Regions from separate parts of the Pectobacterium wasabiae CFBP 3304 genome, predicted to be linked through region 1. Evidence: predicted binding sites of a transcription regulator. Region 1 holds the regulator's gene; each other region holds the start of a gene.

Region 1 (2,205 bases):
CCGATCATGTCGGGGTTTATTTGGGAGAAGGCAAATTTATCCAGTCGCCGCGTACAGGCTCAGATATTCGTATCAGCAAACTGAGTGAGGACTATTGGCAGGAGCACTATGTTGGAGCGCGGCGCGTGGTGACACCACAGACTATTCGTTAAGAGATAGGGGCAACCTACGTCGAACAGCAGTGATGCAGACACGTTTTATGCACCACAAACGTGTCTGCGTGCTTAACTAATGCGGAAGCACCGAGCGGTTAGTTCAGCACCGCAACAAAGCTAAATGCGATGATCACGGCCAACGAGCCAACGGTTGTCAGCAGAGACATCTTCAGATTTGTATCCATAAACCACTCCTTATTAGCGAACAAGTTTCATCTGAAACTTCCTCTGAAAAAAAGACACCACCATTTGCAGCAGAACCCACAGGGCAGTTAAAGCCACAAATAATAGGGTTATTACGATTCTTTCATAATTCTAGCGAAAAATCTCCGACGAATGCATCACTAATAGTATAAATTAGCCCTTTCACTTTCATGATAAATCGGACACAATCCGCTGTTTATGAAAGCGCTGCGTATCAGTCGAAAAACGTCAAGCCAGATCCCTTCGGTATAACATTCGGCACTCTCCTTCTGAAATCCTGTTTTTTAGCTTAGAAGAAGAACTTTAAACGTAGGCAAACGATTAACAATATACTTACGTCTGTAACAGGTAAGTTCAGGAGTCATTTTTAGATGGCAACGATTAAAGATGTGGCAAAACGTGCTGGCGTTTCCACCACAACCGTATCGCACGTGATTAATAAAACACGTTTCGTCGCCGAAGAGACTAAGGCAGCCGTCAGGGCAGCAATCAAGGAATTGCACTACTCGCCCAGCGCCGTCGCCCGCAGCCTCAAAGTTAATCACACTAAATCTATCGGCTTGCTGGCCACATCCAGCGAAGCACCCTATTTCGCTGAGATCATTGAAGCAGTCGAAAACAGTTGTTATGCCAAAGGCTACACGCTGGTGCTGTGTAATTCTCATAACGACATCGGCAAACAGCGCGCTTATCTCTCGATGCTGGCGCAAAAACGCGTCGACGGCCTGCTGGTCATGTGTGCCGAATACCCGCCAGAACTCTTGGGCATGTTGGAAGATTATCGCAGCATTCCCATGGTCGTCATGGACTGGGGACAAATGCACAGCGATTTCACCGATACCATCATCGATAACGCCTTTGAAGGCGGCTATATGGCGGGTCGCTATCTGATTGAACGCGGCCATCGGGATATCGGTGCCATCCCAGGAATACAAGAGCGCAACACGGGCAACGGACGCTACCTTGGCTTTTTAAAAGCGTTGAAGGAAGCCGACATCGCCGTGCGCGATGAATGGGTCGTGCGAGGCGATTTTGAACCGGAATCCGGTTATAAAGCCATGCATCAGATTCTCGCGCAAAAACAGCGGCCCACCGCCGTATTCTGTGGTGGCGACATCATGGCGATGGGTGCCATTTGTGCGGCAGACGAATTGGGGTTACGTGTACCACAGGATATTTCGGTGATCGGTTATGACAATGTGCGTCACGCACGGTTCTTTACACCGGCACTAACCACCATCCATCAGCCGAAAGAGCGTCTGGGCCAATCCGCCTTCTCTATGTTGCTGGATCGTATTACCAGCAAGCGCGAAGATGCACACGTCATTGAAGTGCATCCGACGCTGATTGAGCGCCGCTCGGTTGCCGACGGCCCGTTCCGCGATTATCGCCGCTAACCTCGACAATTCAACACACACGATTTTCTTATACCTATCCGCTTTCCCTCTCTGCTTCAGCCAATTCTCTTGTATATTGGCTGAAGCGACTCTAAACTGAACTTTGCGTTTCAGTTTCACTGATAAAACCCAAAATAGTGATGGCCGCACTTCGGTAAACAGGTACGCATTTTTTGCCAATGGGCACCCCGTTTACGCGCAAATTTCTTCTTCATTTTTCTCTGGTGACAGCCGATACATCGGCTGCGGTAAGTGCTGTCCAGGTATGTTTTTCCATACTTTCACACGTGAAAAATTTAGGAGACATCATGGGTACACCTTATGCAAAAGAACAGCGTAGCCATACCTCGCCCTGGTTCAAAATCATGCAGGAAAGGCTAACCGCTGCGGATATCACCATTAACGGCTCTCGTCCTTTTGACATCCACGTGATCAATACCAGTTTTTTT
Region 2 (2,205 bases), 700 kb from region 1:
TATAGACTAGCTGGGGAGATAAATAAACCCCCAGCTAGAAATGAAAGGACTTTCGGATTAAATATGTGTAACGATATCTTTAATCAGGCGAGGACCGTGGAAAATAAACCCTGAATATATCTGTACCAGCGACGCACCGGCATCCATTTTTTCACGTGCGGCGACCAGAGAGTCAATTCCACCAACGCCAATAATCGGTAAACGTCCCGCTAATTCCTGTGACAAACGGCGGATAATTTCCGTGCTGCTCGTCTGCAATGGACGCCCACTTAATCCTCCCGTTTGCCCGCAATGATTTAATCCCTGAATCAGTTTTCTGTCGAGCGTTGTATTCGTAGCAATCACACCGTCGATGTTATGACGCACCAGACTATCGGCAATTTGGATCAATTCTTCCTCAGAAAGATCCGGGGCGATCTTCACGGCCACTGGGACATATTTCTGATGCTTCTCTTTTAATTCTGTCTGCTTATTCTTTATCGCCAGCAAAAGATCGTCCAGCGCTTCACCATATTGCAGGCTGCGTAATCCCGGCGTATTGGGTGACGAAATGTTGATAGCGATATAGCCAGCGTGAGGATAAACTTTATCCATACAGATCAAATAATCGTCTTTTCCTTGCTCAACCGGGGTATCTTTATTCTTGCCAATATTGATCCCTAATACACCACCAAAACGCGTTTTCTTTACATTCTCGATCAGGTAATCCACGCCTTTATTATTGAACCCCATCCGATTGATCAACCCTTCCGCTTCCACTACGCGGAATAATCTCGGTTTATCATTACCGGCTTGTGGACGCGGCGTTACCGTACCCACTTCAATAAAACCAAATCCCATTGCGCCTAAAGCATCGATACATTCGCCGTCTTTATCTAATCCCGCAGCTAGGCCCAGTGGATTTTTAAAAGATAATCCCATGCAGGTAACTGGCTTAGTCGGAACGGATTGGCGGACGAGAAATTCAAAAGGCGTGTTGGTAATACGGCGTAATTGTTGGAAGGTCAGCTCATGCGCACGCTCTGGATCGAGCTGAAACAGAGCTTTTTTGATAACGGGATAGAACATATTGTCTCCTGAGATCCCTATCGCAAAGGTATCTTGCCTACGCTGGGAGTAAGCAATAGTGGATTACGGTTTAACTCACGGTCGGTGATGGTAGTGCCATCTCTGCGGAAAGTAAAACGTTTGCGGAAGTGAGATGTTAGCGTAGGAGGAAATATCACACGCGGCAGGCTACCGCGTGTGATAGAGGAATGGTCGTGACGGAATTAGTCTTGCAGTGCTTTGCTGATTTTCTCGAACAGATCGCCAGACAGATTTTCCAACGTCTTCAGTTGCTCCAGCGCCTGACGCATTTGCGCCTGCCGTTTAGCATCATAGCGTTTTAAGCGGATCAACGGTTCGATCATCCGTGCCGCGACCTGCGGATTGCGGGTGTTCAGATCGGTTAGAATCTCAGTCAGGAAGCGATAACCGCTACCGTCTTCTGCATGGAAAGCCGATGGATTCGATGCCGCAAACGCTCCCACCAACGAACGCAGGCGGTTAGGATTGTTCAGGCTGAATGAGCGGTGTTGCAACAATTCACGCACGCGGGTCAGCACATTATCTGCTGGGCTGGTGGCTTGCAGCACGAACCATTTGTCCATGACCAAACCATCCTGATGCCAGCGGTCATCAAACTGCACCAGCAGTTCATCACGCACGGGTAGCTGAGCGTCAACCGCCGCCGCCAGCGCCGCCAGCGAGTCGGTCATGTTATCGGCCTGACGGAACTGCGTGTGCACCAGTTTATCGGCCTGATTTGCATCGCTGAATGCCAGATAATGCAGACAGGTATTGCGTAGCGCGCGCTTGCCCATATCCGCGTGTTCGATACGGTATTGCGGTGCGTGATTCGCGTGGTATACCGCCAACCACTCATCCGCCATCTCTTGCGCCATCGTGTGCGTCATGCTGTCACGCACGGCAGCGATTGCGGTGGGATCGATGATATCAAACAGTTCGGCAATCTCGTTTTCGCTCGGTAATGTCAGAATCTGAGAAGCCAGCATCGGGTCCAGTTTGTCATCCAGCAATACGCCACGGAAAGCGTCAACAACATGCATTGGCACGGAAAGCGGCTGCTTCTGCTGATAGCGGGAAACGTTCAGACGGATATAGTTAGCCAGCAAACTCTGTGCTGCATCCCAACGTGAGAAT
Region 3 (2,205 bases), 1.3 Mb from region 1:
ATGTAACCTTGCTCGTTGAGACCCTTATCAATGGATGCGGTATAAAGCTCAATATCCGGGTGAGCTTTCTCCAATGCGGCAATCCCTTCTGGAGCCGCGACCAATACCAGTACCTTAATACTGTGGCAGCCTGCTTTTTTCAGCAGATCGATCGTCGCGATCATCGAACCACCGGTCGCCAGCATTGGGTCAACAACCAGCGCCATGCGCTCTTCGATATTGGAAACCAGCTTCTGGAAATAGGGAACAGGCTCCAGCGTCTCTTCATTACGGTAGATACCGACAACGCTGATACGCGCGCTAGGGACATTCTCCAGCACGCCTTCCATCATCCCTAACCCTGCACGCAGAATCGGTACAACGGTAATTTTCTTGCCTTTAATCTGATCGACTTCAACCGGACCGCACCAGCCATCAATGGTGACTTTTTCGGTGGCCAGATCGGCCGTCGCTTCGTAAGTCAACAAACTTCCCACTTCGGAAGCCAGCTCGCGAAAGCGCTTAGTGCTAATATCGTTCTCACGCATCAAACCCAGTTTATGTTTGACAAGTGGGTGTTTCACCTCGACGATCTTCATCATTATCTCCCCATCGGCTAGTGGACGGACAAAAACGCTAAACGCGTTTTAAACACCGCTTGCGGCGGCCCGCAGGGCGGCGGGCACGAGAGCCCGTCGTAAAAAAAATCGCGGGATTATACCGCCTTTTTTACTTAGCGCCATATGATTAAGCCTGATCCAGATCAACCGAGGAGATAAATTGTCGTCATCAACGAAAAATAGCCAGCCGATGACTCATCACTCGCAAACGATTGCCTACACTGTTAGAATTAGCGCGCATTATTTTTACCACAGTATCTTTTCCAAATACCGTGTTTTCTGAATGCCATATTTTTTTAATACAAGTCTGTTTTTGAATACAACCCGTAACCTTCGTGGGGACTCAGCAGTGACCGACAAAACCTCTCTCAGCTATAAAGACGCAGGCGTGGATATCGATGCAGGTAATGCATTGGTAGACCGAATCAAAGGTGTAGTGAAACAGACCCGTCGCCCGGAAGTTATGGGTGGATTGGGTGGTTTCGGTGCCTTGTGCGCCTTACCGCAAAAATACCGCGAACCGATTCTGGTTTCCGGCACTGATGGAGTCGGCACCAAACTGCGCCTGGCGATGGATCTGAAACGCCACGATACGATTGGTATCGATCTGGTTGCGATGTGCGTGAACGATCTGGTCGTCCAGGGTGCTGAACCGCTGTTCTTTCTCGACTATTACGCCACGGGTAAGCTGGATGTCGACACCGCTGCCAGCGTGATTACCGGTATCGCGGAAGGCTGTAAGCAATCAGGCTGTGCGCTGGTCGGTGGTGAAACCGCCGAAATGCCGGGCATGTATCACGGTGAAGACTACGATGTTGCCGGCTTCTGCGTCGGTGTCGTAGAAAAATCAGAAATCATTGACGGTAGCAAAGTTCAGCACGGCGATGTTCTCGTTGCCCTCGCGGCAAGCGGCCCGCACTCAAACGGCTATTCTCTGGTGCGCAAAGTGCTTGAAGTCAGCAAAACCAATCCAGAGCAGTTCGAACTGGAAGGCAAACCGCTGGCCGACCACCTGCTGGCACCGACCAAAATCTATGTGAAATCCGTGCTGTCCCTGATTGAGAAAGTGGATGTCCACGCGATTTCTCACCTGACCGGCGGCGGCTTCTGGGAAAATATCCCACGCGTGCTGCCAGAAGGCATGCAGGCAACTATCGACGAATCCAGTTGGCAATGGCCTGCGGTCTTCAACTGGCTGCAACAGGCTGGTAATGTTAGCCGCCACGAAATGTATCGTACTTTCAACTGCGGTGTTGGTATGATCATCGCACTGCCAGCCGAACAGGCAGACGAGGCCGTTGCGTTACTCAACAGCAGCGGCGAAAACGCATGGAAAATCGGCGTCATTACCCAAACCGATGCCGGAGACGCAGTGGTTATTAACTGATGAAAAACATCGTTGTGCTGATTTCAGGTCATGGAAGCAACTTACAGGCGTTGATTGACGCCTGTAAAAACGGACGCCTTAAAGGAAAGATTGTCGCCGTATTCAGTAATAATGCGGAGGCTTACGGACTAGAACGCGCGCAGAATGCTGAGATCCCTACGTGCGTCCTGAATCCTGAAGATTTTGCCGACCGTGCTGCATTTGATGCCGCATTAGCAA
Region 4 (2,205 bases), 690 kb from region 1:
GTCGCGTTTACCAATGACCAGCGGACGAATACCGTTAGGATCGCGGAACGCCACCATGCCATGACCGATAATCATGCCAACACAGGCATAGGCACCGCGAATTTGCTGGTGCGTTGCAGCAACGGCCGCAAAAATATTATCGGCTTCCAGCGGATAATGTTGGAAACGGTCCAGCTCTCTGGCAAAAATATTCAGCAGAATTTCAGAATCGGACGTGGTGTTAACGTGGCGACGCTCCTGCTCGAACAGCTTTTTACGCAGTTCGTGGGCGTTCGTCAGGTTACCGTTGTGAGCCAGCGTGATGCCGAACGGAGAGTTGACATAGAAAGGCTGTGCTTCCGAGGCGCTGGAACTGCCTGCGGTCGGATAACGCACATGGCCAAGCCCCATGTTTCCCTGTAAGCGTTGCATGTGCCGCGCTTCAAACACATCCTTCACCAGGCCATTGGCCTTACGCAGGCGAAAACAATTAAAGGCATCGATGGTTACAATACCCGCAGCGTCCTGCCCACGGTGTTGCAACACCGTTAACGCGTCATAAATCGACTGGTTGACCGGTGTAAAACCGGCGATACCGACAATACCGCACATGGTGTCTTTTCCTCATCAGCGCTACCGCAGCGATAAATGCTGCGGCAAGAAACTTGACGTGCTTTGCAGGTAGTCAAAAAACCACCTGATAATATAACTGAACTGCGGGATTAACTGGGACTGTTTCCAGTCATCACTTTGTGAAAAACCGGTGAACGTATCCAGAAAGAATAGCAGTGCGGAAACGATCAGCACCCCGCGCAGCGCACCAAAACAGATGCCCAGAACGCGATCGGTGCCGGATAATCCGGTACGTTCAACCAGTGAACTAATCACATAGTTGACGATAGCTCCCACAATCAACGTTGCAATAAACAGAATGGCAATCGCAATGCCGTTACGCACCAGCTCATCATCAAAACGGGTGAAGTAGACCGCGAGGTAAGCGTAGTAATGACTGGCAACAAAAAAAGCACATCCCCAGGTTACTAACGACAGCGCTTCACGAACAAACCCCCGGATAAGGCTAACCAGAGCCGAAAACCCGATGATGCCAATAATGACGTAATCAACCCAAACCATGAACTATCCTAATAATGAACGATGCTACCGATAAGCCGCTACGTCATCCTGTTCGCGGCGCATTCTAACAGAAAAAGAAAACGTTTGCGTAGCGTATTTCCGCCGATTTCATCGATAGATAATCAGGCGTAAAAACCAACAATCCGTCACGCCTGATTCTATTATCTACCGGTCTCTTAGCGAACCGAATGTGCTCGCACCTGCCCGCTTAATCCGCTCAACTGTTGCAGTTCACCCAGAGAAGACTCTAGTTTCTGCTTTGAGGCATCCGGCCCGACATAAATACGGGTGATTTGCCCTGAAACTGGCGTTGACGGTACGGTATACGCGCGATAGCCAGAGAGACGAAGTTTAGCGACAATTTCGTTCACCTTATCCGCATTTTTCAGCGCACCAAGCTGCACAATATAGGCCTGTCCGGCTGGCGCTTGCTGCGTCGGCTGCGTTTCAGGCTTCACTTCCGGTTTCGGTTCCGGCTTAGGTTCAGGCTTCGGTTTCACTTCTGGCTTAGGCTCAGGTTTTGGCTGAGGCTTCGGCGTCACTGGCACTGGTGTCTGAATTGGCGGACGCTCAACCACTACCGGCGGCGCCGTCATGGCTGGCGTGTTTGTGCCTGAGCGGGACGATGATGGCGGCGTGGACGTTTCGGGAGCCTTGGTTTCAGGTAATTTAGCTTCCGGCGTTTCGGCTTCTGGACTGTTCTGCATCGCTGCTTCCGCCCCTTCCGGTGGCTGGCTCGGCAACGACGGGTTCAGCGCAGGCAGCGATTCCATCTCATTGCTGTCGCCCGGTTTAGGGATCAGCGGAATTGAGGCAAACTCATCTTCGTAGTGCTTTTTCTTGCCATCCAATAGGCCGGGTAAGACGATCACGCCCAGCGCGACCAGAATGACCGTGCCAACCAATCGATTCTGAAATTTACTCGCCATTCGCCTTCTCCTCATCCAGCGCTTCCATCACATGCGCTACCGTATGAAAAGATCCACACACAATGACGATATCCTGTTCTGTCGCGTCGGACATCGCCTGCTGCCAGGCGGTAACGACATTGGGGAACGACTGGCTGCGCGTCAGGTGTTCAGCGATCTGCTG

What was found. Region 1 encodes PurR, which represses purine synthesis genes. Its sites were predicted from a motif close to CANGCAAACGTTTGCNTG; they were not measured.
Region 2: pyrD (quinone-dependent dihydroorotate dehydrogenase) is a predicted target of PurR. The motif match lies at 1,178-1,195, and genes of this name have one in related genera.
Region 3: purM (phosphoribosylformylglycinamidine cyclo-ligase) is a predicted target of PurR. The motif match lies at 801-818, and genes of this name have one in related genera.
Region 4: cvpA (colicin V production protein) is a predicted target of PurR. The motif match lies at 1,187-1,204, and genes of this name have one in related genera.

What each region holds. Positions count from the first base shown of each region.
Region 1 is NZ_CP015750.1:4,562,921-4,565,125, forward strand. It holds gene A7983_RS20730 (C40 family peptidase) at 1-152, shown strand, start outside; gene cydH (cytochrome bd-I oxidase subunit CydH) at 251-340, opposite strand; gene purR (HTH-type transcriptional repressor PurR) at 731-1,756, shown strand; gene cfa (cyclopropane fatty acyl phospholipid synthase) at 2,065-2,205, shown strand, end outside.
Region 2 is NZ_CP015750.1:3,866,959-3,869,163, reverse strand. It holds gene pyrD (quinone-dependent dihydroorotate dehydrogenase) at 58-1,068, opposite strand; gene pepN (aminopeptidase N) at 1,272-2,205, opposite strand, start outside.
Region 3 is NZ_CP015750.1:3,280,832-3,283,036, reverse strand. It holds gene upp (uracil phosphoribosyltransferase) at 1-578, opposite strand, end outside; gene purM (phosphoribosylformylglycinamidine cyclo-ligase) at 949-1,986, shown strand; gene purN (phosphoribosylglycinamide formyltransferase) at 1,986-2,205, shown strand, end outside.
Region 4 is NZ_CP015750.1:206,448-208,652, forward strand. It holds gene purF (amidophosphoribosyltransferase) at 1-591, opposite strand, end outside; gene cvpA (colicin V production protein) at 613-1,113, opposite strand; gene dedD (cell division protein DedD) at 1,290-2,042, opposite strand; gene folC (bifunctional tetrahydrofolate synthase/dihydrofolate synthase) at 2,032-2,205, opposite strand, start outside.